4 regions of the Undibacterium sp. FW305-107 genome follow, and region 1 is predicted to be linked to each of the others. Evidence: predicted binding sites of a transcription regulator. Region 1 holds the regulator's gene; each other region holds the start of a gene.
The links. The regulator sigma-54, encoded in region 1, starts transcription at its own class of promoters, with help from an activator protein. The targets are predictions, from matches to a motif close to TGGCANGNAANCTGCTTT.
Positions count from the first base shown of each region.

Region 2: a site for sigma-54 is predicted at 4,585-4,602, ahead of nirB (nitrite reductase large subunit NirB). Genes of this name have one in related genera too.
Region 3: a site for sigma-54 is predicted at 1,741-1,758, ahead of AC3WQT_RS17780 (circularly permuted type 2 ATP-grasp protein). Genes of this name have one in related genera too.
Region 4: a site for sigma-54 is predicted at 3,995-4,012, ahead of AC3WQT_RS09705 (ammonium transporter). Genes of this name have one in related genera too.

Region 1 covers NZ_JBYTAV010000007.1:217,793-226,017, forward strand. Annotated here, with positions in the region: gene AC3WQT_RS17050 (alpha/beta hydrolase family protein) at 1-351, shown strand, start outside; gene AC3WQT_RS17055 (enoyl-CoA hydratase/isomerase family protein) at 821-1,915, opposite strand; gene hpf (ribosome hibernation-promoting factor, HPF/YfiA family) at 2,558-2,905, opposite strand; gene AC3WQT_RS17065 (RNA polymerase factor sigma-54) at 3,013-4,503, opposite strand; gene lptB (LPS export ABC transporter ATP-binding protein) at 4,515-5,270, opposite strand; gene lptA (lipopolysaccharide transport periplasmic protein LptA) at 5,272-5,856, opposite strand; gene lptC (LPS export ABC transporter periplasmic protein LptC) at 5,856-6,500, opposite strand; gene AC3WQT_RS17085 (KdsC family phosphatase) at 6,497-7,039, opposite strand; gene AC3WQT_RS17090 (KpsF/GutQ family sugar-phosphate isomerase) at 7,039-8,079, opposite strand; gene AC3WQT_RS17095 (monovalent cation:proton antiporter family protein) at 8,193-8,225, shown strand, end outside.
Region 2 covers NZ_JBYTAV010000009.1:242,247-250,471, forward strand. Annotated here, with positions in the region: gene AC3WQT_RS20740 (EAL domain-containing protein) at 1-1,161, opposite strand, end outside; gene AC3WQT_RS20745 (bifunctional protein-serine/threonine kinase/phosphatase) at 1,324-3,036, opposite strand; gene AC3WQT_RS20750 (nitrate/nitrite transporter) at 3,047-4,261, opposite strand; gene nirB (nitrite reductase large subunit NirB) at 4,633-7,062, shown strand; gene nirD (nitrite reductase small subunit NirD) at 7,087-7,431, shown strand; gene AC3WQT_RS20765 (nitrate reductase) at 7,631-8,225, shown strand, end outside.
Region 3 covers NZ_JBYTAV010000007.1:377,438-385,662, reverse strand. Annotated here, with positions in the region: gene AC3WQT_RS17790 (IPT/TIG domain-containing protein) at 1-289, opposite strand, end outside; gene AC3WQT_RS17785 (cytochrome-c peroxidase) at 520-1,611, opposite strand; gene AC3WQT_RS17780 (circularly permuted type 2 ATP-grasp protein) at 1,792-3,231, shown strand; gene AC3WQT_RS17775 (alpha-E domain-containing protein) at 3,247-4,197, shown strand; gene AC3WQT_RS17770 (transglutaminase family protein) at 4,212-5,018, shown strand; gene AC3WQT_RS17765 (hypothetical protein) at 5,051-6,166, opposite strand; gene AC3WQT_RS17760 (proteasome-type protease) at 6,467-7,348, shown strand; gene AC3WQT_RS17755 (DUF4124 domain-containing protein) at 7,818-8,225, opposite strand, start outside.
Region 4 covers NZ_JBYTAV010000004.1:14,713-22,937, forward strand. Annotated here, with positions in the region: gene AC3WQT_RS09685 (Lrp/AsnC family transcriptional regulator) at 1-239, opposite strand, end outside; gene AC3WQT_RS09690 (DUF3455 domain-containing protein) at 327-902, opposite strand; gene rlmF (23S rRNA (adenine(1618)-N(6))-methyltransferase RlmF) at 1,301-2,296, shown strand; gene AC3WQT_RS09700 (nitronate monooxygenase) at 2,522-3,766, shown strand; gene AC3WQT_RS09705 (ammonium transporter) at 4,063-5,469, shown strand; gene AC3WQT_RS09710 (hypothetical protein) at 5,466-5,870, shown strand; gene AC3WQT_RS09715 (DUF2804 domain-containing protein) at 5,945-6,955, opposite strand; gene AC3WQT_RS09720 (hypothetical protein) at 7,016-7,588, opposite strand; gene AC3WQT_RS09725 (TolB family protein) at 7,831-8,225, shown strand, end outside.

The DNA of each region.
Region 1 (8,225 bases):
CATGTGTATGCTGAGATCAGGAAAGATGACAAGAATCTCAGGAAAGAGTTCTTTGGACATCCTTATGCGTATTGGTCTGGACATCTGTTTTCTGATCCTTTGATTGTGTACGCAAGCCTGGATATTCCAATGGTGGCAGCAATGGGTGAGAAGGATGAGAGTGTGCCGATAGAATCAGGACATGCCTTGCGGGATTACTTTTTGAAGCATCCGGAAAAAGATTTTCAGTTCGTGGAATTTCCAGGTGCCAGTCATGGTTTGAAGACTGCGAGGAGGAATGGGGCGCAGGAGTTTATTGCGGGGTTGGCTGGATGGTTTAAGGGGGATAAGAAGGCGTTTGAGTTGAAGTGATTGCAGATATGCATAACAGGCTGCTCAGCCTTGGATTTTATGGCAATCTTATTCACGTCATTCCTGCGTAGGCAGGAATCTAGCGGCGTTCGTGGTATGCCGTGTTGTTTGTTGAATATTGCACTTTGACTAAAGCGATTGCCCTTCGTAGAACCAAGCCGGGTCTCGGCCCGGCAGCCGAAATTCTTTCTTTGCGTCGCCAAAGAAAGAATTCAAAGAAATGCGACCCAGCGTCGTCGCCCCTGCGGGGTGCCCGTTTGTGCAGTACAAAAAATGGGAAATGCCCGAAACTCGCTACACTCAAACACGGGCATTTCTTGATCCATTTTCTGTACTGCACAAACGGCGTCGACACATGGGAACTGCAGAAAGTCAAAAACAACCCCAAAGTCAAAATCAACGTCAATACGACCTTGATCTAATTTTTAGATATACGATTGATCAAACTCTGATCAGTCAGTCTTTCAACTCAAGCTTCCAAATACCGCAAAGGATGCGCATGAGCAGGCCAGGCTTCAGCAAAGAATCCTGTCACTTGTTCCGTCGTCACTTCAGCCAATGTCGCAGGTGACCAGCGTGGTGTATTGTCTTTGTCTACCACCAGGGCTCGCACACCTTCCAGCACTTCGCCATGCTTGAAGCAATGACGTACCATGTTTCTTTCCATGCGCAGGCAGGCCGATACTGTCATGCCTTTACTGCGGCGCAGTTGTTCCAGTGTGACTGACATCAGTAGTGGTGAACGCTTTTGCATGGTGGCCAGGGTCTGCTGGGCGAAGTCGCTGTTGTCTTGTTGTAGTTTTTCACAGATCGCAGTAACGCTATCGCCTGCGAAAATGTCGTTGATGATGGCGTGTTGTGCAGCCAGTTTGCTGGTGTCCGGTTTTGCCTGGTCTGCAAAAGTCGCAGCAAAATCGCGTATTACCAGATGCAAGTCTGTGGCCGTACTTTCACTGAGCAAATTCATCAGTGCAGGTATTTCAGTTGTGGGAATATAGACATCCGCCAGCCCTGCATAAATGGCATCCGCAGCGGTGATGATTTCACCAGTCAATCCCAGGTAAGTACCAATTTCACCATCAGTACGCGACAGGAAATAACCGCCGCCCACATCAGGGAAAAGACCAATATTCACTTCCGGCATCGCCATCTTGGTACGCTCCGTGACGATGCGCAAACGACAGTCTTCACCTGCTTGCGCAATACCCATGCCACCACCCATGACCACGCCATTCATCAGCGCGATATAGGGTTTTGGATAGAAATGAATTAAATGGTTTAAGGCATATTCTTCAGTGAAAAAATCTTCCAGCAAGGCTGAGTCACCTTTGGGTGTGGCTGTACCCACATCATAGAAAAAACGGATATCACCACCAGCACAAAATGCCTTCTCGCTGCTGCTATGGATAAACACCGCACGCACATTCTGATCATCCTGCCAGGCCAGCAAGGTCGTCGTCAGCGCTCTTACCATATCGAGAGACAGCGAGTTCAATGCTTTGGGTCTGTCGAGGGTGATGTAGCCTATATTGTTCTTGACGGAGGTAAGTACAAATTCGCTCATGGTGGTTGACTATGCAGGGTAGGGGATGAAGCTGCTATTTTAACTTTGTCAGGCTTGGTCGTCACGGGGTGTCTATGCTTATGAGGAAATAGCGTAAGGACTGCATGCTCGTTGCTGTTGGGTTTGACTTTGGGTTTGACTTTGGGTTTGATGTTGCTGTTGTTTTTGACGTTAGCAGTTCCCATGTGTCGACGCCGTTTGTGCTGTACAGAAAATGGATTAAGAAGGACCGCTGTTTGAGCGAAGCGAGTTTCGGGCCTTCCCATTTTTTGTACAGCACAAACGGGAACCCCCCCTTCAGGGGGCGACGACGCCTGGGTCGCCTTTCTTTGAATACGTTCTTTGGCGACGCAAAGAAAGTATTTCGGCTGCCGGGCCGAGACCCGGCTTGTATCCACGGAGGGTAAACGTTTTAGTCAAAGTGCCACTTGCAACAAGAGCCACGGCATATAACGAACGCCGCTGGATTCCAGCTAAAAGCACGCTGGAATGACGGTTATTATGTGTACGGATTGTCGCAGAGTAATTCAGCGAATGATGATGTAAATTATCAACATCAAAACCATTCGCCCAACAAAAAGGACGCTTTCTAGCGTCCTTGTTTTGGATGTCCACAACCCTGTTCGGGTAAGGACTGGGGTCTTATGAAGCCGATGCCGGATCAGGTATGTGCTTGATGGCGTCGTGCTGATGGTCTTGCATTTTATCTTTATGCTTGATGACCTGGCGATCCAGTTTGTCTACCAGTGCATCAATGGCCGCATACAGATCATGCGCCAGACTTTCAACGTGGATATCTTTACCGCTGATATGCAAATTAATGTCGGCTTTGTGTCGTTTTTCCTTTTCCCGGAGCTTGTCCACCGTCAGGATGACGGCGATATCAATGACCTGGTCGAAATGCCGCCTGATACGTTCTAGTTTGGTATGTACATATTCACGAATTGCAGGAGTTACTTCGACGTGGTGTCCACTGATGGTGAGATTCATACTGTGCTCCTATAGTGATGTTACTTGCTGTAACGATAAGCTCCTGGCATTTATTTGCCTTGAGCTAAATCATATATAGCAATTCAAACCGTGATTACAAGGACTGCTTACAAAGATTTACGCAAACTCACTGGGGGGATTTTGAGGGCTTCACGGTATTTGGCAACTGTCCGTCGGGCAATTACCATGCCCTGTTCACCCAGCATGTCTGCAATTTTGCTATCAGAGAGTGGGCTTTTCTGGTCTTCTGCTCCTATCAGCTGCTTGATGAGTGCACGTATCGCGGTGGAAGATGCTTCACCCCCTGTTTCCGTCGCGACATGGCTGCCGAAAAAGTACTTCAACTCAAACATGCCATGTGGGGTCAACATGTATTTTTGGGTTGTTACACGTGAGATAGTGCTCTCGTGTAATCCTAGTGTATCAGCAATTTCGCGCAAAACAAGGGGGCGCATGGCAACAGCACCGTGCGTGAAAAAATTGCGTTGCCTTTCGACTATCGCTTGTGCAACGCGCAATATGGTCTCGAAGCGTTGCCGCATATTCTTGATGAGCCAGCGTGCTTCCTGTAGTTGCGCACCCATGCCTGCCTCGCCGCGATTTTGCTTCATGATGTTGGCATACATACTGCTTACCCGCAGCCTGGGCATGACATCCTGATTCAGCATGACTTGCCAGCCGTTACCGGATTTTCTGACGATGACGTCTGGTACAACATAGTCAGATTCATCGGCAGCAAAAGCGATGCCGGGTCTGGGTTTGCACATACGGATGACCGTTTGTGCATCGCGCAAATCTTCGTCATCACAGTCGAGTATTTTCTTGAGTTTTGTGAAATCTCTTTGCGCAAATAAACTCAGTTGCGTTTCAACAATTTGCAACGCCAGCCTGCGCGTGACAAAAGCAATCTTGGGCAAGCGCCTGATTTGCAGTGCCAGGCATTCTGAAGGGCTGCGCGCACCAACACCGGCAGGGTCAAAGCTCTGCAGCATGTTCAGGGCAAAAGCCAGTTCTTCTGGTTCTACGAACAATTCCAGTGGCAAACTGGCATGTATTTCATCCAAGGTTTCAGTCAGGTAACCGTTGCTGTCAAGCGCATCTATCATCAGCTCGACCAGGGCTCGGTCACGCGGCTCGCGCAGGTTCAGGCGCATCTGTTCCAGCAGGTGTTCACGCAGGGTGACATGGGCTGCGCCCAGTTGTGGGCGGCCATCTTCATCATCGCCAGACTTGCTGCCATGCTGCACGTCATCAAAACCCCAGTCTTCTTCACTGGAGGTGGTGCTGTCATTGCTGATGACGGTTTCAGCATCAGCCGCCGCAGGTTCTGCAGACTTGTCGCTGTCGTCTCTTGCTGCGGGTGCTTCCATGCCAGCATCGGCAGAGGTGCTGCTGGTATTGATGGCACCGTCTGCCAGCAGGCGCACGGCGTGATCGAGCGGATCATCGACGCGTTCCAGCATGGGGTTATCGGTCAGCAGCGTCTCCAGCTCCTGATGCAATTCCAAAGTCGATAACTGCAATAATCGTATTGATTGCTGCAATTGCGGCGTCAGGGCCAGATGTTGTGAGGTACGTAGTTGCAGGCTTTGTTTCATGATGATTCCCGTCACATCCGGAAGTGTTCTCCGAGATAAACGCGACGTACAGATTCATTTTGTATGATGTCGTCAGGCTTGCCACTGGCAAGTACCGCACCCTGGTTGATGATATAGGCGTGATCGCAGATGCCCAGGGTCTCGCGCACATTATGGTCGGTGATCAGCACACCGATGCCGCGTTCCTTGAGGAAGCGCACAATGCGTTGAATTTCGATGACGGCAATCGGGTCAACGCCGGCAAAGGGTTCATCCAGCAAGACAAAGCGTGGGTTGGTCGCCAGCGCGCGGGCAATTTCGACACGACGGCGTTCACCACCTGAGAGTGATAGTGCTTGGCTTTCACGTATCTTTTCTATCTGCAAATCTGCCAGCAGGGCATTGAGCCTTTGCTCAATTTTCTTGGCACCGAGATATTTGCCTTCACTGTCTTTTTGCAATTCGAGTACGGCGCGGATATTGTCTTCCACCGTCAGTTTACGGAATACCGAAGCTTCCTGGGGCAGGTAAGACAGACCCAGTACTGCACGCTCATGGATAGGCAGTTGCGAGATATTCACGTCATCAATCGTGATATCCCCGGCGTCGGAAGGCACCAGGCCCACGATCATGTAAAACGAGGTGGTCTTGCCTGCGCCATTCGGCCCCAGCAAACCCACTACCTCGCCACTTTTCAATAGCAGGGAAACATCGCGCACCACCTGGCGCGCGCCATAGCGCTTTTGCAGGCCCTTGACGAGCAAGGTGCTGCTGGACTGTGCTGTCATCTTAATTAGCCTGTTTTTCTGGTTTTGGTTGCAAGATGATTTTCAGGCTGCCAGAGCCATCCACATGCTGGCCACTGGTCGAATTGGTGCCGATGAAAAAGTCATTTTTGCTGTCGTAAGACAGGTATTCGCCTTCCTGTTCCTGGGTGACCCGTTTACCTTCCAGGTAGCGCACCTTGGCCTTGGAAATGAACTTGACGATTTCTGTACTCTGATTGTATTCAGCGCGGTCAGCCTCACCATCCACCCACAGGTCCGGGCCGCCATCACGTTTCTGGCGGAAGGTGACCTTGCGGTTGCTGCCACCGGTGAGGACGACGAACTGGTCACCATTAGGCGCTTCAGTAACCACGGCATTTTCTGCCTTGACGTTGAGTGTGCCACGTACCAAAGAGACACCCTTGGACAATCTGCGCACACTGGTCTTGCCATCACTCTCGCCGTAACCGGCTTCGATGATGGTCTCTTTATTACTGTCGGCTTTTTCTGCATGGGCAGAAACGCAGGCCAGGCTCAGAAAGGCCAGGCCCAATAAGCGGGCGACGCTGAATGGTGTATTGATCATACGCATATTCGCTTTCTTCATTATTTTGTGCTGGCTTTGGGAGCCGGTTCACGCTTCTTGAGTTGAATGTGGACCTTGCTCAGCATCGCCAGGCTTTGAGTAGAATTATTGGCAATCATGCCTGTTGCTGTAGAGCTTAGTTTTCCCGTCGTGACCGAAATGGGTTTATCGGTTTTCACGATATCATCATCCGGCAATAGCAAAAGATAATCTGACTCCACGCGCACGAACTGTGAACTCAGACCCTCAGGTCTTTCCATACTGACATTGTCATGCAGATGGACTTCGTCATGTTCGCGCCTGGGTGTGACCAGTGATGATTTTTGTGACACTACAGCCAGGTCAGCACGCAGATGCAGGGGCGGCCTGTCCTGGTCAAAACTATTGATCTGCGGGTGCTTGATTTCTATATTGTCGGTACGTGGCAAATGCACGAGGCTGTCGCCGGTGATGTGGTAATTGGCCTTGCCATTATTTGACAGACGGATGAAATTGAATTTCTCCACATAGTAATCAGGTGCTGATCTGGCCGAACTGCGGTTTTGCTCATCATCGGCATGACGGCGTATGACTTCCATGACCCAGATGGTGCCCATGGTGATCACGCCCAGCAGGATCACGGCCAGCCAGATGCGGAAGCGGTCTATGGTCATTTGGGGTTTCATGTCAGATATGCTTGTAAAGCCTGTTCATATTTACCCTGGGCGCGCAGGATGAAGTCGCAGACTTCGCGCGCTGCACCCTGGCCGCCATTGGCCTTGGTGATGTATGGCACGCGCTGTTGTACTTCGGCATGGGCATTCGGTACGCTGGCTGCAAAGCCGACCCTGGTCAGTATCGGCAAATCAATCACGTCGTCACCGATAAAGCCGCATTCTTGTGCGGGAATATCCAGCCTCTCCAGCAGTCCCAGGAATGCACTCTTCTTGTCATGGACGCCCTGGCTGACGTGGCTGATGCCAAGATCAGCAGCACGCTTGCTGACGATGGCCGATTGTCTTGCGCTGATGATGGCCGTGATGATGCCTGCCTGTTGCAAGAGTTTGATACCTTGCCCGTCCAGCACATTAAAGCACTTCATCATTTCACCTTCGGGGCCAAAATACAGGCTGCCGTCGGTCAGAATACCGTCCACATCAAAGATCATGAGTCTGATCTTACTGGCCGCTGTTATGGCCTTTTCTGTTGCTATTTCTATGTCCATCAAATCACCTTGGCCCTGGTCAGGTCATGTATATGCAAGGCACCCACCAGCTTGCCGCTGTCGTCAGCGACCAGCAACTGGTTGATGCGGTAAGTTTCCATGACTTCGACAGCTTCTACCGCCAATTGTTCAGGACGTATGCGACGCGGCGCATGATTCATGACATCGGCTATGCGCAACTGGGTAAAGTCACGCGTGCCGTCCATCAGGCGACGCAAGTCGCCATCGGTGAAAATGCCCAGTACATGCTGGTGCTCATCCACCACGGCAGTCATCGCCATGCCTTTTTTGGTAATTTCGAGCAGTGCAGTTTTCAGGCTGGTTTCCGGGCCGACTTGCGGTATGGCTTCTTCAACACGCATGACATCCCTGACATGGGTCAGCAAACGGCGGCCCAGCGAGCCACCGGGGTGGGAGCGGGCAAAGTCTTCTTCACGAAAGCCGCGTGCATCCAGTACCGCCACAGCCAGGGCATCACCCAGCGCTAGCGTCACCGTAGTGCTGGCGGTTGGTGCCAGATTGAGCGGGCAGGCTTCTTTGTCCACGTGCAGGTTCAAATGTATATCTGCCAGCTTACCCAGACTGGATTCCGGGTTGCCCGTCATGGCGATCAGCTTGACACCCAGGCGCTTGATGATGGGCAGGATGGACATCAGTTCAGATGCTTCGCCAGAATAAGAGATGGCGATAAATACATCCTGCGGTGTCACCATGCCCAGGTCGCCATGCGCAGCCTCAGCCGGATGGACAAAAAACGATGGGGTGCCGGTAGACGCAAAGGTCGCCGCAATCTTGCGCGCAATATGACCAGACTTGCCTATGCCAGAAACCACGACCCGACCGTGGCATGCCAACAACATGCTGACAGCCTGGGAAAAGCCGGCAGCATCGCCATTACCCAGGCGTTTTTGCAGGGCAAGCAGGGCGTCAGCCTCGATTTGCAGGGTTTCACAAGCCAGTTTCAGGGCGCGCTGTGCTGCGACAGCTGCGTCTGTCGTGGGTACTTGTTTAAAAGTTAAAGGTGCATTCAGTTCATTCATGCCGGAAGTATAAACGAAATCCTCAAAGCAAAAACTTTGCCAGTTGTAACGTAATGAATAATGTTTGCCCAAAAGCAGGATAGCAGGGCGATAAATCGGCAATAATAGGCGGCATGACAGGACTGGACACCACACTTTTATTGCTG
Region 2 (8,225 bases), on a different contig from region 1:
GACCGGATCGGCCATGGCAGCATCTATGCGTTGGTGCAAGTCTTCAATCGCAGTTTTGGAGCTGTCATGGCAAAGTATGGCAAACGCACCGCCAGCCAGTCTGGCGAGCCATGGTTTTTGTGACGCAGTATCGCCGCCGATAACTGTTTTAAGACGCATGGCCACATCTGATATGACAGTATCACCGGTATCAAAACCCAGGGTTTCATTGATGACTTTCAGACGTGCCAGGTCCATCAGGATAAAGCCCTGGTGGGGTAAACCCTGGCCTTCATGGGTTTTGAGCAGCAGGGTGCGGTTGGGCAAGCCGGTCAGGCTGTCGTAATACGCCAGACGCTCTACTGCTTGTTCGCGTATGCCTATGGCTTCAGCCATGGTGTTCAGGGCTTCACCGACGCGTGCTACTTCTTCAGTCTTGCTGGGGATGAAGCGTGTCTGGTAATCACCTCTGGCAATTTGCAAGGCGCTGGTTTCCAGACGTGCCAGCGGCCTGACCACGCTACGGGTAGTCAGCCACGCCAGTACCGCAGCCAGGATCACGCCAAATATTGAGAGCATGGCCACCATCTTGCCAGTTTCTTCCAATTCCAGTTGCGCTTCCGCCTGATGCGTCTGGATCAGCTCCTGCTCGCGTTTGAGGAAGGTTTTTGACTGATCCAACAAGGCATCCAGCGCAGGTTTTACCCGCGTGATAAAACTGGCCTTGGCGGCATCTTGCCCTTCATCTTCCAGCTGGTTGACTGTATCAAGATAGTGCTGATTGTAGATCGCCCGTTTTTGCTTGAGGACTTTCAGGCTTTTCAATTGCTCATCATCACTGAGGCTGGCTTCGAGATCGCTGATCAGACGATCTATGCGGCGATTTTTTTCATCGACGATGGTGTATTCAGGAACACGTTGTTCATAAGGAACAGTCAGGAATTGCAACAGGGCTCTTCCGACGTTTTCTGTTGCGACACTGAGTTCTTGCACATATAAAAGACTTTGCACCTCTTTGCGGGCAAATTGCTCATTACGCGCAGTCATGTTGCGAATTTGTGAAATTGGCAACAGCAATACAATACTGAATAAAATCAGCAGCAAACCATAGCTGAGCGCCAGACGCATACCTATACGGCGCAAGCGCAGGAGCTGAATCAGACGATTTAAGCTAGAAGACATAAGTTATCAATGTATCGTTTTGGTTTGCTACAGAAGGTGCAGTTTCCAGATTCATGCAAAAGCCACTGGCATGGCATGAGCCTGACATTATGGTCTTATGTTAATGCACTATTAACAGCGAGAGCAATACTATTGTGAGTGAGCGATCTCAGGGAGGCAGGATCAGCGTGCTATCAGTATATACAACATCAGCACATTGGCGACGATGGACAAGACTGCCAGCATGCGCCAGGTGGCCAGTGGATCGCGCTGAGCCAGGGGTTTGGCTTGCGGGGCGGGCAGGGGATGGGCTGCGCCACGTTCCAGTGCCAGCAAGAATTCTTCTGCTGTTTCAAAACGATCGGCCTCGTCGCGTGCGACGGCTTTGAGCAAGACATTTTCCAGCCAGTGTGGCAAGTCGGGACGATAACGACCTGGTGATGCCGCCTCACCAAATTTGGGGCGCTGGAATGGCTCCACTTCACCATAGGGATAATGGCGCGTCAGCAAATAGTAGAGCGTGACCCCGGTGGCATACAAATCCGTAGACCTTGACGGTGCGGCACCCTGGAATTGTTCCGGTGCCAGAAATGAGGGTGTGCCCGCCATGGTGTGGCTGGCGTTACCCTGGCCATCCTGGCTGTCAAAGCCGGATTGTGCTACGCCGAGGTCAAGAATGCGGATCTCATCATCATCCCCCAGATGCACGTTGGCGGGCTTGATATCCCTGTGCAAGATGCTGCGCCTGTGCAGGGCACCAATGGCGCGTACCAGCTTGCCGCCATAGGCAACTGCTTCTGGTATGGTGAAATGCTGACCGGCTTCCAGCCTTTTTTGCAGGGATGCACCGGCATGCCAGGTCGAGAGATAGTACAGGTAGTTTCTCTGATCAGGAGTAATCACCTGTGGGAAAAAGCGCGCCACGACGCGTTTTGCCAGCCATGCTTCATGCGCGAAGGCAGAGCGTTCTTGCGTATCGTTGGCCTTGTCCGGGTGCAGGGTTTTTAATACCAGTTGCCGGTGATGTGATGGTTCGCTGACACGATACAGTACCGTCGTCAGTGAAGTATGCATGACTTCTTCTATGGCATAACCGTCCAGGGTCTGGCCAGGCTTCATGCGCGGCGGCACGGGCAGGGCATGCAGCTCGCTGATGGCATCGCGCAGTTCACCTTCAGGCAAGGTCTCTACGCGTGCTATCACAGCGCTGCAATTATCTTGCGACCCTGCCTTTAGTGCGGCTGCACATAGTGCTTCGCAGGCGGCTTCGCTGCCCAGGCTGCCTGCACTGACTTGCTTCAAAAAATCTGTCAGGTCATATTCGGTCAGGCTGGCCCAGATACCATCACAGGCCAGCAAAAAGACATCATTGACACGCAATTCACCCATGCCATGATCGATGACGAGGTGGCTGTCCAGGCCGATAGCACGGGTCAGGACATGCTGCATCTCTGGCCTGTCCCAGACATGATCCTGGGTCAGTTTTTGCAGCACACCATCACGCAACAGGTAGCAGCGGGTATCGCCCACGTGGGCGCTGTAATACATGCGCCCCCGCAGGACCAGTGCAGTCATGGTGGTGGCCATGCCTGCCAGCTCACGGCGCACTGAGCCTTGCTGCTGTACCCAGCTATTCATGGCAACCAGCACCTTGTCCAGCGCTGTTGTCACTTCCCAGGTATCGGGCGTGGCATAGTAATCGGTGAGCAAGCCACGCACTACATATTCAGCCGCTTCACGTCCGCCTTCATTGCCGGAGACCCCATCGGCTACGGCCAGTACCATGCCCTTGCAGGATAGCTCGGGTTCGCCCGGCGTGACCATGCCGACAAAGTCTTCATTGCGCGGGCGTAAGCCGGCGACGCTGTGATGTCCTGTGCTGACAGTCAGTGGCATATGCGATCGATTAAATTTTTGCTGTAGTCATGGCGGCGGAACCCCAGGTAGTGCGCCAGCGTTTCTTGACTAATGATAAACCCAGCAAGGCGACAATGGCGAGGCTGGCGAAAATTGACAAGCCTATTTGATAGCTACCAGTGATCTGACGTGAATAACCCATACTGGCAGCCAGATAAAAACCACCTATGCCACCGGCCATGCCGACCAGGCCAGTCATGACACCCATCTCTTTACGGAAGCGCTGCGGCACCAGTTGAAATACCGCACCATTACCTGTACCCAGTGCCAGCATGGCAACCACAAATACACATACCGCAGCAGTAGCCGATTGCAAACCTATGGCAGCAATGAACAGGAAGGCAGAAGCGATGCTGTACATGACAGACAGGGTTTTGATACCGCCGATGCGGTCGGCAATACGGCCACCCATGGGACGCACCAGCGAACCGGCAAAGACGCAGGCGGCAGTGAAGTAACCAGCCGTCACTGGCGTTAAACCATATTGCGTATTGAAATAAATTGTCAAAGAGGATGCCAGGCCAGAAAAACCACCAAAGGTAACGCTGTAAAAGAACATGAACCACCAGGCGTCTTTGTCTTTCAAGACGGCCAGATATTCAGTCAGGGATTTGCTTGGTGCGTCTCCCGGTGCATCCTTGGCGAAAATCAGATAAACAGCTAGTGCTATAAATAAGGGGATCAGCGCCAGGCCAAACACATTTTGCCAGCCAAAGGCGATTGCCAATGCTGGTGCAAACAGGGCAGCAAAGGCGGTGCCAGAATTACCTGCACCCGCTATCCCCAGAGCGGTGCCCTGGTGTTCAGGAGGATACCAGCGTGATGCCAGCGGTAATGCCACGGCAAAGGCAGAGCCAGCGACACCAAGGATCACACCGAGGAACAGTAGTTGTTCATACGTATGCAAATTACCCAGCCATGCCCAGCATAAGCCTATCAGTACGACGATTTGCCCTATCAAACCGGCTTTCTTGGGTTTTAAATGATCTACCAATACACCCATCACGATGCGCAATAGAGCGCCAGCTAATAATGGCGTAGCGACGATCAAGCCTTTTTGTGCCGCTGTCAGACCCAGGTCTTTGGAAATCTGGATGGCGAGTGGCCCCAACAATACCCAGACCATGAAACTCAGGTCAAAATAAAAGAAAGATGCCAATAGGGTGGGTGTGTGCCCGGCTTTCCAGAATGATGTTTTTTGCATGGTCGCTCCAATAGTGAACACGCATGCCACTTGCAAGGGACGTGCCATCAAAATGTGCATGCCTTTGCTCTGCTTTATGATTAAAAACAAAACTTACTGCGCGAAAATCGTGCGTCATCTGAATTAAATGGTGCAATGCACCAGAATGGCTTGGTTTTGTATGAGTGCAGTGAGGATTTTGGGCGCATGCTTCAATAAGTGGCATTGCTCTTGCTGCCAACAGAGGAATCCTCAGTTTTTCTTGGTGAAAACCGTATTAATGCGCAGTTAAATTGGTGCAGGCTTATAAAAACATTCTGGCTTTCACTCTGATAAAAATGAACTGGCATTGCTCTTGCTTAGTGTCTGGGGAGACAAGCAAAGGAGCAGCCATGAAGAAACTTAAGCTAGTGATGGTAGGGAATGGTATGGCAGGTGTGCGTACCCTGGAAGAATTAATCAAGATCGCCCCCGACCTGTATGACATTACCGTATTTGGTGCAGAACCTTATGCCAATTACAACCGCATCCTGCTATCACCTGTATTGGCAGGCGAGCAAACCATCAAAGACATCATGCTCAATGATGTGGATTGGTATGAAGAAAACAATATCACTCTGCACCTGGGCAAAAAAATCGTCAAGATAGACAGAGCACGTCGCCTGGTAATAGCCGAAGATGGTACCCAGACTGAATACGACCGTCTGTTGCTCGCGACAGGTTCCACACCTTTCATGCTGCCCGTGCCTGGCAAAGACCTCAAGGGCGTGATTGCCTACCGCGATATTTACGACACCAATACCATGATAGAGGCGGCAGAAAAGCATACGCACGCTGTCGTCATCGGCGGTGGCCTGCTGGGTCTGGAAGCGGCAAATGGTTTGAAAATGCGCGGCATGAGTGTCTCTGTGGTGCATCTGCCTGGCTGGCTCATGGAGCGTCAGCTTGATCCCGTTGCTGGCAAGATGCTGCAAAAATCGTTGGAAGACCGTGGCCTGAACTTCCTGCTGGAAAAAAATACCGAAGCCATCATTGGTGATGATGCCGGTCATGTCAAATCCATACGCTTTACCGATGGTCTGGAAATCCCTGCACAATTGATCGTCATGGCAGTTGGCATACGCCCCAATACGGCGTTGGCAGAGTCTGCAGGCTTGTATTGCAATCGCGGCATCATCGTCAATGACACCATGCAGACTTATGACCCGCGCATTTACTCTGTTGGTGAATGCGTTAATCATCGCGGCACGGTATATGGCCTGGTTGCCCCTTTGTTTGAAATGGCCAAGGTCTGCGCCAATCACCTGGCGAATTTTGGGATTGGCCGTTACCAGGGTTCAGTCACATCCACCAAACTGAAAGTGACAGGCATCGATCTGTTTTCTGCCGGTGAATTCATGGGTGGCAAAGACACTGAAGAAATCATTTTGTCTGACCCTATAGGTGGTGTTTATAAAAAACTGGTGGTGAAAGACGACAAGCTCATCGGTGCCTGTCTGTATGGTGATACCGTCGATGGCAGCTGGTATTTCAAACTGCTGCGCGAAGGCAAGAATATTTCTGAAATCCGCGATTCCCTGATGTTTGGTGAATCAAATACCGGCGACGTTGGCCACGAAGGTCATACCAAGGCTGCCGCCATGCCAGACGAGGCCGAGGTCTGCGGCTGTAACGGTGTCTGCAAAGGCACCATCGTCAAGGCCATCAAGGAAAAAGGTCTGTTCACACTCGACGATGTGCGCAAGCATACCAAGGCATCGGCGTCCTGTGGTTCCTGTACTGGGCTGGTAGAACAGATCATCATGTTTACTGCCGGTGGTGATTATTCGACGGCATCTAAAGTCAAGCCCATGTGCGCGTGTACTGATCATAGCCATCAGCAAGTGCGTGATGCCATCAAGGCCAACAAGCTGTTGACGGTCTCTGGCGTGCAGGAATTCATGGAATGGCGCACACCTAATGGTTGCTCCAGCTGTCGTCCGGCCATTAATTATTACCTGATTTCTACATGGCCACGCGAAGCCAAGGATGATCCGCAATCACGCTTCATCAATGAGCGTTCACACGCAAATATCCAGAAGGATGGTACTTATTCTGTCATCCCGCGTATGTGGGGCGGTGAAACCAATGCCAGCGAATTGCGCCGGATTGCAGATGTCGTCGATAAATTCAAGATACCGACAGTCAAGGTCACCGGTGGTCAGCGTATCGATTTGCTGGGTGTGAAGAAAGAAGACTTGCGCGCCGTGTGGCAAGACCTGGGCATGCCATCCGGTCTGGCTTATGCCAAGGGTTTGCGTACCGTGAAAACTTGTGTGGGCAGTGAATGGTGCCGTTTTGGTACGCAAAACTCTACCCTCATGGGGCAACAGCTGGAACGCGAACTGGCACGCATGTATTCACCGCATAAGGTCAAGTTGGCGGTATCCGGCTGTCCGCGTAATTGTGCCGAGGCAGGTATCAAGGACGTTGGTGTCATTGGTGTTGATTCAGGTTGGGAAATTTATGTAGGCGGCAATGGCGGTATCAAAACCGAAGTCGCACAGTTCCTGGTCAAACTGAAAACCCATGAAGAAGTCATGGAGTATACCGGCGCCTTCTTGCAACTGTACCGTGAAGAAGGTTGGTACCTGGAGCGCACCGTACATTACCTGGCCCGCGTCGGTCTGGATTATGTGAAGAAAATCATATTGGAAGACCACGAGCGCCGCAAAGACCTGTATCAACGTTTGCTGTTTGCACTGGAAGGTGAATCTGATCCGTGGCATGAACCAGAAAAAGCCCAGGTCGATACGCGTCAGTTTGAACGCTTGCCAGCATAACGCCATTTTTTGAGAGGAAAAAACATGAGTCATGAATGGCAAGTTATTTGTCGTGTTGAAGATATTCCCGTACTGGGCGCACGCGTGGTTGCGCGTGCCGCCAAACCGGATGTGGCTATTTTCAGGAATACAGAAAACAAGGTCTTTGCTTTGCTGGACAAGTGTCCGCATAAAGGCGGCCCATTGTCACAAGGTATAGTCTTTGGTGAAAGAGTGGCCTGCCCCTTGCATAACTGGAATATCGAATTGGCTTCTGGCTGTGCAATTGCGCCCGATGAAGGATGCACGCAAAAATTCAGCTTGAAAGTGGATGCAGATCAGGTATATCTGGATGCGAATGAATTGCGTACACTTGCAATAGAGGCTTAGAACCTGTTCACGATCTTAAGCGCGAGCGTGATCGGGGTTCATGTGCTGCTCAAAATGCTCATGTACTGGAGTACATTCCGCTTTTTGCGCTGCTCCTCACTCCCGCTGACGCGCGCTCGCTACATATCGTAAACAGGTTCTTAGAAAAAATGCGCTGCATCACATACTATGGTGATGCAGCGAGCACTTAAAGGCATGTATGACTGAAACCAAATCTACCTGTTGTTATTGCGGCGTTGGTTGCGGTGTAATAATTGAAAGCGAAGGCGGGCAGGTTGTAGGGGTACGTGGTGACCCGGATCATCCAGCAAATTTTGGCCGTCTGTGCAGCAAGGGTAGTACCTTGCATCTGTCGGCAGATGCAAAAATACAGCAGCAAGTCAGGGCTCTTTATCCTGAAATGCGTGATCCGCTAATGCGTGAAGAGACGCGTCATCGCAGTGACTGGGATACCGTCATTGCCAGCATGGCGGGCAAGTTTGCGAACACCATCAAGACGCATGGCCCAGATAGTGTGGCATTTTATATTTCTGGTCAGTTGCTGACTGAAGACTATTACGTCTTCAACAAACTCGCCAAGGGTCTGGTAGGCACCAATAATATCGACAGCAATTCGCGTCTGTGCATGTCCAGTGCCGTGGCCGGTTACAAGCAGACCCTGGGTGCCGATGCGCCGCCTGCCTGTTATGAAGATATAGACCTGGCAGAAGTTATTTTTATTGTCGGTTCCAACACGGCTTACGCACATCCGATTTTGTATCGCCGCCTGGAGCAGGCGAGGGAAAAAAATCCAA
Region 3 (8,225 bases), 160 kb from region 1:
TGGCTGTATTTTTTTGTATGCCAATAATGTTACCGACCGCATCGTAGTTATATTGCACACTGCTGCCATCCGGTGCGACTGTACCAACCAACCGTCCTACATTGTCATACACATATTGCACATCAGCCGCCCGTGCAGGCGATGCAAGATGACTTCCCAGGCAAAATGCCAGCAGCCACAAAGCCCGCTGAGGCCGCATTGCAAAAAGCTGGATGACCATGCTCCATGCCGCCAACACAATTGCCAACAAGTGTACAAGGCCATGTTTCAGGCAAAACCGGTGCTGCATTGTTCATCCCTTTGCGTTTCATCCTACTGCCAGCATCAGGGCTGAAATCCGTAAAAATACGGACGAGCAATAGTTAATTTATATTAAAGTCATGCATTCCGCACAACTATAATGCAAAGAGAGTAAGCCCACTTATTTATTTTTCACTTTTATTTTCTTAAACATTAAGATTTTTGATGAAAAATATGGCAGTAATTTACGTGTCTTTTTGGCGCTTACACAGCGAGATATTATTGGGATATTGGGGCAGATGACAGGTGTTTGGGCAGTGGTGGACTGGTCAGGGATTTTAAAAATTCAACCAGATCTGTTTTTTCCAGAGGGGTGAGTATCAGCGGCTTTTGTGATTCGGCGCTGCGGTAATAAATCTCCATTTCGACTGCGGCTTCCAGCGTGGCGACGCTGCCGTCGTGCATATAGGGTGCGGTCAGTGCTACGTTGCGCAGGCTGGGTGTGCGGAATTTGGCGATGTCTGCTGGCTTGAGGGTGACTGCAAAACGGCCCAGTTCTGCGATGTCTTCATCGCTGAGTACTTCCTGGTCCAGGCTGATTTTTTGTTCTTGTGCGCGTGCCAGGCGTTGCGTCAGTTCTGGCAGGCGGGCTTCTATCTTTTTAAAGCCCACGCCCAGGCCATGGAACTGATTATCGGTAAACAGGGCATGCGTCTTATCTATCTTGTGGCAGTTGATACATAGAGCACTGCCCATGAAAAGTTGCAGGCCGCGTTGCGCTGCGGGGCTGATGCTGGATTTGTCTTGCTGAAAATAATAGCGGTCAAACGGGCTGTCGCCAGCTACCAAAGTGCGTTCGAAACTTGCCAGCGCGCTGGCAACTTGTTCGAGGTTTATTGCCGCAGGTTTGATGTTATAGGCTTGCTGTAACAATGCTCGGTAAGCTGGATCTTTGCTTAAACCTGTGAGGATGGCTTGCTGGTCTTGCAGGCCATGTTCACGCGGATTTAAGAATGGATCGATGGCCTGGGATTCAAGCGTGCTGCGGCGGCCATCCCAAAACTGGCTTTGATTAAACGCAGCATTGATGAGGCTGGGGGTGTTGCGTGTGCCGATTTGTCCCTTGATGCCTTCTGCCAGTTTTTTGCCATCGCTAAAAGCCAACTCTGGCCGATGGCAAGTGGCGCAACTTATAGTGCCGTCGCGGCTCAGGTTTTTATCAAAAAAAATCTGCTGGCCTAGTCTGTTTTTGGCTGAATCCGCTGCTTGTGCGATATGAGGCAAACCCGTCAATGCCTGTTGATTGCTGTCTTCAGAAACGGCCAGGCGGCAAGCTGCTGACAACATCAACAGACATAGTAGTGTTCGCATTTTTTTGGGCATACGACCTGAGCTTTGATAAAAAATGAACATTGTACTATCGTCGGTTCAGCCACTCTTGTTTGCCTGATCGACTGACAACGACAAAAAAACCACGCTTCGGTTAGCCACAATGTTATCTGGCACGTTTCTTGATATGCTGTATTGGAACCGTAACCAAGAGACTAGAACATGGCCAAGTTTTTCAATGAAATGCACGCCTATGATGCCGCTGTATCGGGTGGCGCGGGCGGAGAATTGACGCGGGAACATTATCGCGAGTTTTGCAACTGGCTGGCTCAGCAACCGGCTGAACGATTGAAACGCAAGCGGGCAGAGGCTGACCTGAGTTTTCGCCGGGTGGGTATTACCTTTGCCGTGTATGGTGACGATGCGGGTACGGAGAGACTGATTCCGTTTGACATCATCCCGCGCATCATTCATGCGGGTGAATGGGCGCAGTTGCAACAGGGCCTGGCGCAGCGGGTACAGGCGCTGAACATGTTCATCCATGATATTTATCACGCGCAGAATATCATCAAGGCGGGCATCATCCCGGCTGAGCAGATCTATAAAAATGCCCAATATCGCCCTGAAATGCAGGGTATTTCAGTCGCTTCTGACATTTATGCCCATATTGCGGGTGTGGATATTGTGCGGGCTGGCGAGGGCGAGTTCTACGTACTGGAAGATAACTTGCGCGTGCCATCCGGCGTGTCTTACATGTTGGAAGACCGCAAGATGATGATGCGGCTTTTTCCTGAGCTGTTTGCACGTAACAAGATTGCGCCGGTTGATCATTATCCGGACATGTTGCTGGATAACCTGCGCTCAGTTGCCCCTATGGGGGTGGACAACCCGACCGTGGTGGTCATGACGCCGGGCATGTATAACTCGGCCTATTTTGAGCATGCCTTCCTGGCCCAGCAAATGGGTGTGGAACTGGTCGAGGGCCAGGATTTGTTTGTGAATGACAATGCGGTCTTCATGCGTACTACACGTGGCCCTAAACGGGTGGATGTGATTTACCGCCGTATTGATGATGATTTTCTTGATCCTCTGGCTTTCCGGCCCGACTCTTCTCTGGGTGTGCCTGGCTTGTTGTCGGTGTATCGCGCTGGGCGCGTGACACTGGCGAATGCGATAGGCACGGGGGTGGCTGATGATAAATCGATCTACCCCTTCGTGCCGGACATGATCAAGTTTTATCTGACGGAAGAACCGATCTTGAATAACGTGCCGACCTACCAGTGCCGCAAACCCGAAGACCTGTCTTATACCCTGGCGAATCTGGGTGAACTGGTGGTCAAGGAAGTGCATGGTGCTGGCGGTTACGGCATGCTGGTGGGCCCGGCTTCGACCAAGGCGCAGATAGAAGATTTTCGTCAGCGCTTGCTGGCCAAGCCCGATGGTTATATTGCCCAGCCTACGCTTGCATTGTCGGCCTGCCCTACCTTTGTGGAAAGCGGCATCGCCCCGCGCCATATTGATTTGCGGCCCTTTGTCTTGTCTGGCAAAACCATCTCCATGGTACCAGGCGGCTTGACGCGGGTGGCCTTGGAAGAGGGTTCGCTGGTGGTGAATTCTTCACAGGGTGGCGGAACGAAAGATACCTGGATCCTTGAAAATTAAGTCAGGAGAATATACATGCTGAGCCGTACCGCTGATCATTTGTTCTGGATGGCGCGCTATACCGAGCGCGCAGAAAATACTGCCCGTATGCTGGACGTGAATATCCAGACCTCAATGCTGCCACAGTCTGCCGAAGATGCTGAACGTGGCTGGCGTGCCATGCTGGGTATATCTGAATTGCAGTCTGCCTTTGACCATCAATATGGTTTGCTGACGAAGAAGGATGTGCTGGACTTCATGGTCCGTGACCCGATGAATCCATCCTCGATTGCATCATGCCTGAAGGAGGCGCGGGAAAATGCGCGGGCAGTACGTGGTACGCTGACGACCGAGGTGTGGGAAACCCAGAACGCCACCTGGCTGGACATGCAGGACAGGTTGTCTGACACGATACTGGAAAACGACCCCAGCCAGTTTTTTGAATGGGTGAAATACCGCTCACATTTATCGCGTGGAGTGACGCTGGGTACCATGCTCAAGGATGAAGCGGTACACTTTATCCGCCTGGGTACCTTCATAGAGCGCGCAGATAATACCGCACGGATACTGGATGTGAAGTTTCACGGTGCCAAGGAAAGCGGGCGTGGCAATGATAATTTGCAGAGGGATTTCTATTATTGGGCGGCGTTGCTGCGCTCGGTATCTGGCTTTGAGATTTACCGCAAGGTCTACCGTGATGTCATCACGCCAGAACGGGTAGCAGAATTGCTGATGCTGCGCGGTGATATGCCACGCTCATTGTTGGCCTGCATGGATGAAGTGGTCGCCAATCTGAAAGAAGTGCGCAATGATGTCTCAGCCGATACTGAGCGTTTTGCTGGTAAGCTGCATGCAGAATTGCAATTTGCCCGTATCGAAGAGATATTGGCAGAAGGTTTGCATGACAACCTGACGCGCTTCCTGGAAAACATTTTTGACCTGGGTAACCGTGTCAGCCGCGACTTCCTGGTGCCGCTGGCGGCCTGAGAAAATAAAATATCATGCAACTTTTTATACGTCACCAGACTATTTACAAGTATTCAGCGCCGCTGACTTACACCATACAGCAGTTGCGCCTGACGCCACGCGCCGAGCAGCACCAGCATGCCATCTCCTGGCAGATAAAGACTGCAGGACAGCGCCATGCGTATATCGATGCCTATGGCAATCCCTCGCATACGCTGACCATCACTGGTCAGCATCATGAGGTTGCCATCATTGCCGAGGGCGTGGTTGAATTGACGAATCCTTATCAAGGGCGCATCACTGACCCTGATACATTTTCACCACTGGTATTTACCGTACCGACGAGGCTGACCGAACCAGTACCGGCGATCATGGACTTTGCCCTCAGTCATTTACCTGACAGCGGCAAAACCACTACGGCTGCACTATTAAATCTGGCAACGCACATCCGTGGTGCAGTGGAGTATCAGTCTGGTGCAACCATCGTCACGACCAGTGCCAGCGATGCCCTGCAACTGGGCCGTGGCGTCTGCCAGGACCATGCCCATATCATGCTGGCTTGCTGTCATGCACGCGGCATACCTGCACGTTATGTTTCTGGCTATATCGATCCTGAATCAACCGGTCATGCCGACAGCCACGCCTGGGTGGATGTCTGGGTAGAAGACAACGACTATAGCGGCTGGGTCAGTGTTGATGCCACCCATGCCGCCCTGATGACGGATGCTTATTGCCGTTTGGCTATCGGTCGTGATTATGATTCTGCTGCGCCTGTGCGCGGTGTGCGCCGTGGTGGCGGGTTGGAAACCTTGAGTGTGACGGTGCAAGTCACACCCAAATGAGTTTCATGCTTTATCCGGCATACCTTTAGCCTTTAACGCGGTGACAAAGGCATGCTCTTCCAGTTCGTGTAATCATGTATGCCGAACGAATACTGGGCTCCGGCAGTGCTGCCATTGAGGCTGATGGCAGTTACCACACGATTGAGCTCAGTACGCATGATGGCCTCGCCTTCTTCATAAAAACTGACATAAGCAGGTTCTTGTTGAGAGGTTTCTGCACCGACGATGGTGCGCCTGTTGTAGGTCACACCATAAGCAAGTTCATTCTTGATGAAATCAAACATGGGACCGCTGGTATCGCGGTAAGACATGATGGCAACAATGGGCACATTTTGGTAAACCCATTCAGCCAGATTGCCGCTGCCATAGCTATTGCTATACAGGCGTTCGTCATACCAGAAAGGAATATCTACCACCATGACAAGATTCCATCCAAGACTGGCACTTTTGGCATCAATACGGTTTTTCACATCGGTCACAAAATTTTGATATGCCAGAATGCCTGCTGCCAGATCACTTTTCCAAGGTTCTGCAGTATAGGGCTCCACATCAAAATGAATGGCACTGAAACGCTGTGCCACTGTTGCTGACTGTTGATAGGCAAAGACCCAATCCAGGAAAGCATTCTTGCGCGCTGCTCCAGCAGCGACTACCCAGTTTGAAGCGCCATCCAGGGCTTGTACAGAGATAGGTGTACTGATATTGCCTATGGTGACCAGTGCCGCCTTGAGCGTGCTGACCAGATATTGGTATTTGCTGACAGGGATGTCGCGATTGATCTGCAAGTACACTTCCGTGACTTGTTTGTCTTTGCAGAACCGTATCAGGGCATCGACATGCGTTTTATCTGCCGCGGTGAGCTTGTTGCCAGTGCTGAGTATACTGGTGGTATCCCACAACCAGGTTCCAGCTGCTTTGCCACCATAGAGTGGCGTGGTGCTCGCGGGTAAAACACTGGCACTGACACTGGCAGCCAGGGTAGCGACCGGAGGAGCTGCCAGGTTCGCATTACTTGCACTGCTGCGGGTATCGCCACCACCACAAGCTGACAGCATTAATACGCTCAGGCAAGCCAATATGCCATATCGCGCAGTCTTGGCGAGCCTGGCAAACTTGCCGTCAGTGCCGGGAGCAAAGTTCTTTTGCATGATCTAATCCCTCATCGCAGTTATAAAAAAATAATTCAAATACAGCAATATATTGTACCTTGTAAATACATGTGTTTTTTCAAACAGACGCATTTTTTAACGAAAGAACAATGTGAGGAACAAATGCAAATATCGCTCTGCTTGACAATGAAACATCGCCCTGTTCAATGACTTTTCATCATAAGGGCGCGCGCAGGCACGGATGAACTGAGTCCAGCTTTGCATACAAATGTGACACGCGTATTTCAACGCCCTGCTTTGGGGTAGAATTCAAGTTTCGACAGATCAAGAATCGGTACTATGACTTACTGTGTTGGCATGCGCCTTGACGCCGGGCTGGTGTTTCTCTCCGACTCACGCACCAATGCGGGCGTGGATCAGGTGGGCACCTTCCGTAAGATGTCGGTGTTTGAAAATCCTGGTGACCGCACCATGGTCTTGATGACTGCGGGTAATTTATCAATTTCACAATCAATACGCCAGTTAGTATCTGATCATGTTGATGCCAATGGCAAGAGCATCTGGACTGCACCAAACATGTATGAGGCCGCACGCATACTTGGTGAAGCCGTACGCACCGTGTATCACCGCGATGCCAAATCGCTGTCAGAGTTTGGCATAGACTTTAATGTCAGCCTGATTTTTGGGGGCCAGATCAAGGGCGAACGTTGCCGTCTGTTCCAGATTTATTCTGCCGGTAATTTCATTGAGTCGCATAATGAAAATACTTATTTCCAGATTGGTGAAGCCAAGTATGGCAAACCCATCATAGACCGCGTCGTGACGCCAACCACGCCACTTGATGAGGCAGCCAAGTGCGCGCTGATATCAATGGATTCTACCTTGCGCTCAAATGTGTCAGTGGGTCTGCCGCTGGATTTGCTGGTGTATGAAAACAATGAGCTGGCAGTCACCCACTTTGTCACTATCGATGAGAAAAATCAGTACTTCCAGATGATACGCAATACCTGGGGTCTGCAATTGAAGTCTGTCTTTGAAAGCATCGCTGATCCAGTCTGGAACGCCAGCCCTGAGATACAGGGCAATGTCCTGTCAGCCACCAACATGCACAGCAAACCTGTGCGTGTAGCCGTACCACCAGAATTGCGGGACATAAACACAACTACGCCATCACCTTTGCAGTCTTTGGCGCAACAGCCGAATAATACCAGGCAGGCTTGAGTATTATTTACAGGCAAGCTTGTCGCGTTAAAGCTGATGCAACTCCGGCTTAGCACATCCTAAGGTTCATACCTGACGGCGTTGATAAGGATAGTGACACCCATGTAAGTGCCGATGGGAAAACCCAAAAGTAATGGGCAGGCCAAAGCCATGGATGCACTGCGACTCCATGTCTTGTCTTGCTCAACCGCAGCGCTCAATTTGAAATGTGCAAAAGATAAAGTCGCAGTAAGAACAAATAGCGCAATATGTGGAATTGACTGACCGCCAGTTACGAATATGCCAAGCGCGAAAAAAAGTGTCACCAAGCCATACAGGTAGCAACTATACCGATGCATGTCTTCAAGCTTGCGTTTTGGCCCGGGCCCGTCCCATGATGATGCCATATACTCCCTTCAATCAATATTATTTATGCCAGAAACTGAAGGCTCAGTTGCAGGGTCTTTTTGTATTTTTATTCGAATGAATACTAGCGGCAATAGGTACTCACATCCCGCTGAGCAATCGCCTTGTCATTCGCATCAGTCTTGGCCCGGTTGCCGTGCACCAGGTCACCGTTCAGTATGCCTTTGGCCATGGCGCAACGTGATTCATTGGTTTCAGGCTGGTTGCCGGGAACAAAGGGAGAGGGCCCTTTGGGTTTCGCTACAGGCTCCTTGGCTTGCTTTGCCTGTTTTTCCATCTGGCGTTTGCGGAATTCGATTTCCTGCTCTTGCCAGCTCGGTGCGGCAGAGGGTTTTCCTTCCCCTGCGGTGACTTTTACTTCTTCCACTTTGGCTCTGCCAGCATCATCCTTTTTCTCGGAATAATGGGTTTTGCCATTTGCATCGACCCATTTATAGATCTCGGCATGAGCGGACACAGCGAATACCAGGCT
Region 4 (8,225 bases), on a different contig from region 1:
ACATCGCCCAGGCCTTTTTTGAAAGCTACTTCAACCATGACGGTCAAAGGATAACCAACCGCCTGGGGGCTGACTATCGCGACTTCAGCGCTGATCACGCCTTCATCGCGCATTTTGCGTATGCGCCGCTGCACGGCCGTGGCAGACAAGCCTATGTCTGCCCCTATCAGCTCTGCTGAATGGCGGCTATTCTTTTGCAGGTAGCGCAAAATGGCGAGATCGAAGCCATCCAGTATCATTGCTTGAGGATAACAAGTTCATAAAGGGAGACCTATTATGAACCCATATGGAAATCAAATCCTTAACTGGTAGCAATAAAGCGGCAATTAATTTGCTTTAAAGAAATAATATGTGGCTTTATAAGGCGTACGTGTTTCTGCGCCGATCTGGAAATCCGAGCATCCCGTCAAAGGAGCTTTGCCGCCGACAGTGACTACACGCTGTATGCTCGTCACCTTGGAAAAAGTCCCCGTTGCAGAGCTGGACTTCGCTTTCAACAGTAACCAGGGAATGGCGTTGGTATCAACGCTGTCACTCTTGGCGACCACTTCAGCCACTACCTTGCTGCCATCAGCAGCTTCCCAGGTTGGACCTTCATAGTGTTTGCCCAGTTTAGGGCTGGTCGGGTCGTGGCTGGCGTACAGCTCGGCTTCTGGTGAGCGGAATACCCATTCAAACTTCTTGGGGCCGCCTTTATTGGCTCTGCAGTCATAAATCTGCACGCCGGTTGCCGCCATTTGAAAGGCCAGCACTTCACCAGCAGGCGCTTTCAGACTGACTGGCACGCTAACGACCTGCACAGCAGGCACCACAGGGCCAGCTGTATGTTTAACAGGCGCGGTCGAGCAGGCTGACAGGATGGCGGCAGTGGTAATGCTGCCAACGATAGCGATTTTCTTCATTTCTTATACCTTTCAATAAGATGTTCAAGGCGCTCACTCACCGCGACCAACAGATAATTTGATATATCCAGGTGCTCAGGCTTGCATCAAGCACTCGCACGATCATACTCTGCAATGGCACATGCCATTGCTATCATTAGCTGCTGGGGGGAGTGTAAATCTGGATCGGGCAGATTTTAGCAATGCTGTTTTAAAATAAATAAAACACTTACTGAATTTTACATCCTCGTCACAGAAGCACCAGCCCTACTTAAGTATGGCTCGCCATAATGCTGTTTATTCTTGCTCCATATAAATTTGCCTTATGGTTTAACAAACAGCAATGCGTCCTTCATGGGACAATAGGGCTTAGATACCCTGCCTGCATCAGGCATGACGAATTTGTGGATTCAGGCTTCATGAGCAACAAAAACAAGAAGGAAACAAGAAATCAGGGTGGCAGGCCATTGCTGCATGCGCGCAATCGCCATCAGGGGCGCTATGATTTTCCTGCCCTGATCAAGGCAGAGCCTGCGCTTGAGCACGTCCTCATCACCAATCCTGCTGGTGAGACAAGTATCAATTTTGCCGACCCGCTGGCAGTCAGGCTGCTCAACAAGGCGTTATTGCAAAGTAGTTATGGCGTGTGCGATTGGGATATTCCCCCGGAAAATCTTTGCCCACCGGTGCCGGGTCGTGCTGATTATCTGCATTATCTGGCTGATTTGCTGGCTGGCAGCAACCAGGGACGTGTACCGAAGGGTAAGCAGATACTGGCTTTGGATATTGGTACAGGTGCCAGTTGCATCTATCCCTTACTCGGTACCATTGAATACGGCTGGTCATTTTGCGCCAGCGACATTAACCAGGCTTCTTTGGCAAATGCCCAGAACATACTAGACCGCAACCCCAGCCTGGGCAAACAGATCCAATTGCGTCATCAGACGAATGAATTATCCCTGTTCAAAGGCATAGTAGCTGATGATGAATGGTTTGATGTCAGCCTATGCAATCCACCATTTCATGCATCCGCCGAAGAAGCAAGGGCGGGCAGCATACGCAAATGGGAGAATCTGAATAAAAACGGCAAGCCAGAGCAAACTGAACCGGTGCTGAACTTCAGTGGTCAGGCGGCAGAACTCTGGTGTAAAGGTGGGGAGCTGGCTTTTATCGAGAAAATGATCAGGGAAAGTGCAGCTATACCCACAAAAGTCTTATGGTTTTCTACCCTGGTATCAAAATCAGCCAATTTGACCGCAATCCATACGGCATTGAAGCAAGTCAAAGTCTGTGATGAGAAAACCATTATCATGAGCCAGGGTAATAAAGAGAGTCGTCTGGTCGCCTGGACTTTCTTGAATGCAAGCCAACAAGCTGCCTGGGTTAAATTACGTTGGTCAAATGGCAAGAGATAAGGCCTGCACCTGGGTATTTGCCTCTCTTACAGAATATAATCTTAGCTATAGCGCCTAGCCCTGGCTTACAATCTCGTTCGACTGTCGGTTTGCAGCCTGGAATCAACAAGAAATAACAAGAAGTATGCAATATGTATCTGTAGAGTAAGAGTACTACGAGTATTGAGAGAGTACTAAATATAGCGTCGCGTGATTTACTTTTGAGCAAATGTGTCAAGGATAACAATGAAACGTGTAGATGATTTCCGCCTGAAGCTGGGCAAAGATGAGCTGGTTCCTATCATGATCGGTGGCATGGGCGTCGATATTTCCACTGCTGAACTGGCACTGGTTGCTGCACGTCTTGGCGGGGTTGGTCATATTTCTGATGCCATGGTGCAGGATGTCTCTGACCGTCGTTTTGACACCAGCTTTGTCAAGGAAAAAACCAAATTCTACAAATATAATATTAACAACTCTGACAAGACTGACGTCAAGTTCAACCTCGAGCAACTGGCAGAAGCAACCCGACTGCATATAGGCAAGACCATGGAAGCCAAGCAAGGCAAGGGCATGATCTTTGTCAATTGCATGGAAAAACTGACCATGAACGGCCCGCGCGAAACCCTGAAGGTGCGTCTGGAGTCTTCACTCGATGCTGGTATTGATGGCATCACAATGAGCGCTGGTTTGCATCTGGGTTCTTTTGGACTGATTGCTGATCACCCGCGCTTCCGCGATGCCAAGCTGGGCATCATCGTTTCTTCAGTACGTGCGCTGCAGTTGTTCCTGCGCAAGAATTCCCGCCTGAATCGCCTTCCTGACTACGTCATCGTCGAAGGGCCGCTGGCTGGGGGCCATCTTGGTTTTGGCATGGACTGGGCAGAATATGATCTGCAAACCATCATTACTGAAATTGTACAGTTCCTGAAGGCAGAAAACCTGGATATTCCACTGATTGCCGCTGGTGGTATTTTCACCGGTAGCGATGCCGTGTCCTTTCTGGAAAACGGCGCTGCCGGGGTACAGGTAGCAACCCGCTTTACCGTCACCAATGAGTGCGGCTTACCAGCCAATGTGAAGCAGGAATATTTCAAGGCCAGTGAAGGCGACATCGAAGTCAATAATATCTCGCCTACAGGCTACCCTATGCGCATGCTGAAGAATACGCCAGCGATAGGTGATGGCATACGCCCAGGTTGTGAATCTTATGGCTACCTGCTCGATGGCAATGGCAACTGCGCCTACATCACATCGTATAACCGTGAAGTGGCAGCACACCCTGATGCCAAGAAAATCTCAGTCATGGACAAGACTTGCCTGTGCACCCATATGCGTAACTTCAATTGCTGGACTTGTGGGCAAATGACTTACCGTCTGAAAGACACGACCCGCAAACTGCCGGATGGCACTTATGAATTGCTAAGCGCAGAACATGTGTTCCGCGATTACCAGTTCAGTGTAGATCACCAGATTGCCTTGCCGGTTTAATCTGGCAAGCTGAAAACAAGACGCCGCTTTAAGCTTCGGGCAAAGCGGCTTTTTTTATGGTTGCACGCAATTCCCGGGCAAACCGCTTAGCACTCCGCCCGTGCATATTCATGCCACACGGTAATATTTGCTTACATTTTGGTGCGTGCGCATGCACTCACTGAAATCACAAGCAATATATTTCCCTTTAATAGCCCTCAACCGCATCAAATCCACTGGTATCAGCCTTGGCATGAAAAATGCTGCAATGCACATGCTTGTGTGTCATTGACGATGTTTTTGAAAAGGCTAGCTTGATGAAAATACGCGTGCTCTCCAGCTTTTTGCTTTCCCTCTCTGTCAGTCTCTTGCTATGCAGCGGCGTTTGCAATGCACAGGCAGAATTCCCTACAACGGCGTCAGTGAGCGCAAGCACCGCATCTGTACCCACGCCTGCAATTACTGCAGTAGCCCCGCCTGCCATGAGCAAGCCTGGCATGATCGCCGCAGACAAGATCAGCGCTGGCGACACCGCGTGGATGCTGACCTCGACTGCACTGGTATTACTGATGACCATACCCGGCCTGGCCCTGTTTTACACCGGCATGGTGCGCAAGAAAAATGCACTGGGCACGATGGCACATAGCCTTGCGACCACCTGCATCGTCACGGTCTTGTGGGTAGTGCTGGGTTACAGTCTGGTATTCACTGCGGGTTCACCTTATCTGGGCAGCTTGGACAGATTCATGTTGCATGGTGTGAGCTTCTTGAAAGAAGCCGGGCAGCTCAGCGTACATCAACTGGCACCGACGATACCGGAAAGCGTGTTCCTGATGTTCCAGATGACGTTCGCCATTATCACCCCTGCGCTGATTACCGGTGCCTTTGCCGAGCGCATGAAGTTCTCTGCGCTGCTGCTGTTTATCACCTTGTGGTCCTTGCTGGTGTATGTGCCAGTCGCACACTGGGTGTGGGAACCGGCAGGCTGGCTGGCAGCGCGCGGCGTGCTGGATTTTGCTGGCGGAACTGTCGTGCATATCAATGCTGGAGTATCTGGCCTGGTAGCTGCCCTGATCATCGGACCACGCCTGGGTTTTGGTAAAGAACCCATGCCACCGCATAATTTATTGCTGACTGCGATTGGCGCATCGCTGCTGTGGGTGGGCTGGTTTGGTTTCAATGCAGGTTCTGCGGGTGCAGCAGATGGCCGCGCCGGTTTGGCCATGCTGGTGACACAGGTAGCAACAGCGATGTCCGCATTGGCATGGATGATCGTGGAATGGCTGCGCCGCGGCAAACCATCGGTGCTGGGCATAGTCTCTGGTGCGGTCGCCGGTCTGGTGGCAATCACACCTGCATCCGGTTTTGTCGATCTGACGGGTGCGCTGGTGATAGGCGCAGTGGCTGGCGTAGCATGTTACTGGGGTGCGACCTCTCTCAAATCCATGGGGGGCTACGATGATTCACTGGATGTATTTGGCGTGCATGCCATTGGTGGCATAGTCGGCGCGCTGCTGACAGGTGTATTCGCATTGAAGAGCATAGGCGGTGTCGACGGCAGCCTGGTGACCCAGGCCTTTGGTGTCATCGTCACGGTGATTTATTCTGGCGCTATGACTGCCCTGATTTTGTGGCTGGTCAAAGTGAGCATAGGCTTGCGCGTCACCAATGAGCAGGAAAGAGAAGGACTTGATCTTGAACTTCACGGGGAGCATATCTTATGAGTACCAGCAGCCTGATACAGAATGCCATGTCGGATAATCTTGCCTTCTCCCTCATGGCAAGACTGCACGTGATTTTACGGCGGCAAAATGGCCGCGTCACTGACATAGAATACATGCGCGTTAATCCTGGCTATTGCCGCGCCATACTGGATCTGGCGCTGGAACTACCGAATCAGGACTTGCATGAAATCTGCCAAAAGCTTGATGAAATCTATTTTGGTGAAGATGGCCTGTTCGTCGCGCCACCACCAGCCGATCCGCTAATCAACAGACTGGTCGCCAGGAAACAGGTCAGCAACAGGCTGAACGATAGTCCCATGCTTAATATAGCCAATGTGCCCGCGCCAGTACTGGATCACAATGCCATGGTCGACCAGACTTATATAGGTCGATTGCGCTAGCAGGCCAACAGTACATTCAGGCGGTGGATAACTCTGGAATTGCGGGATGATCCAAAAGTGTTAAGACCCGACGACTACCATTTGGAAAAGTGGTCTTCCGTTACGCCCACCAGGTTTTCTATCTGCCGCTTGGGTGCATCCAAGCTGGCCCTGACCCAGCCACTAAAGACACCTATGGGTTGCAGGTAACGGCTGCTGGCGATGATGAGGTTTTTGTTTTCTGCGCGAAAACCTTCGGGATGGAAATGCACATCCAGCAAACCATCATCGGTATGGATATGCCAGTCAGCCATGGCCTGAGTGGCATCAAAGTCAAATTGTGTCGCGCCAAGTGGAATAATCTTTCCATCCAGCCACAGGGCATTTTCATGACTGGAAAAATATCCTGCCTGCAAATTAAAACCTATGTCCAGCGCATGTGCTGATGCCCAGCGCCAGCCTGTTTCGCGTGCCAGAAATCCATTGCTATGGTCATAGCTGCCAACACCATTTTGCAGACTGAAGCTACGGCTACCAACACGTACTTCGCCGGTCAATTGCATGCCTGCCGATTTGACGGTTGCATGCACAGTGCCACCCAGCACCTCACCCACCGCCAGCAAGGAAGGCGCAGCAGGTCTGGCATCCAGCAGAGTATTGATGTTGAATGAACCGCATTGCAGTTGCAATTCATATTGCCTGCTTGCAGGCAAATGTTGAAAGCGAATGTGCTTGCCGAAAAATCGAAACTCCGAACTTGCCTGCTCTGCCGGATGTGCATTCAGTTTTGCAGTCAATCCCGGCAAGCCATCCTGGGAATAACTGGCAATGAGCTTGCCTGCCAGCCTATCGAACACATAGGCAAAGGCAGTGTTAGTCCATCCCACATCGACAATGGCGATGCCGCAAAATATTTCGTCTGTCGCCAGTGCCACGTAATGCCAGTGTTTATGGTGCAAGGCTTGCCATAGCTTGCCACGCCTATGCGGGATGGCCAGCGCCGACCAGTCTATGACTTCAGGTGCACCGGCATATTTGCCAAATCGTACCTGACCGTCAGGATGCAGGACTTGTGTTGGAGCAGGTGGTAGGAAATTGGCTGGCATAGTGTCTTCATTGTTTTTATATGCCAGCGATTCTGCAGTAAATCAGTTAGAGGGTCTATTTCAAACTGCACTCATATTCTGCACTGCAGGAATACCCATGAGTTTCAACAGAGCATAGCCCCATAACAACAGGCCCGCACCCAGGCAGCCATAAGGATCAGCAGCACCTTGGGAAAGTACGAAGGGGTAGCTAAGCGCAAACAGACTCATCACCAGGCCGAACCAGAAATGACCGGGAGCATTAAACAATTTCGCTAACGGCAAAAAATGCAGACCAACTACCAGCATGGCAAAGGGGATGACCCAATCAGCCAGACCCATATTTGCCAGTACATTTCCACCGACCAGGATGGTGATCCATTGAGCGGCATTAATCAAATGGAACAAACGCCCTGCTCTTTGTGCGCCTGGACTATCGTCGTCAGCGTAGGCCTTGTAGTGATGATGACGCTGCACGGCCAGCCCCGCGAGAGTCAATCCCAGAACAGCGATGACCAGATAGACCAGCCAGTTGCCATGCATGCCACGCTGATTCCATAAAGCCAGCCAGGCAGCACCAAAAACAGCAAAGAACATCGCGCCCTTGGCACGGGCAGCGTGAGAAGAAAATGTGGCAGCGTTGATTTCAGACATGATGGACACTCCTTGTTGAACTGTTGCCAGTATGGCGAAAGAGAGTCAGCGATATCAGAGCAAAGTGTCAGGACTTGCGAATGACAAATGTCACGTCTGCGAGTGTGATGTCTGTTTTGGGGTTCAAAATACGGAATTAGCATGGTTGGTACGACTTGCATGCATAATATTGCTTTTGCAATTGCTTGCAGAATTGTTTGCAATGCGGTCCGCGCAGGCGACAAAGGACAGGAGATTCTTAAGTGCACTTACTCATTATTATCATTGCCTTGTTGGCCCTGGCCTATTTTTTGAATCAGGCCATGCAAAAAAACAAGTCAACGCAGGACGGAAAGCCTCTGCCCACAGCTGGCCATGATGCCGCGCATCAAAGCCATCTTGACCGTGCTGCAAGTGCGCAGGCGGTTGCTTTTATCTCGGAAGGCAAATTGTTTTACCGTGCTGCCCATGGCGAAACCAGGCAATTGCACAGTCCGTATGTGCAAGAGATGCTGGACAAGATGGAAAAACACAGGGAAAGGCATGCCTGGAAACAAAACACCAGCTTTGGTGTTTCTGCCTCAGGTGCCTGGCGCCAGTTTGACGGCGAAGCTGCGCAGATTAATGCAACGGCCATGCAATTTGATGAGCAGGGTCG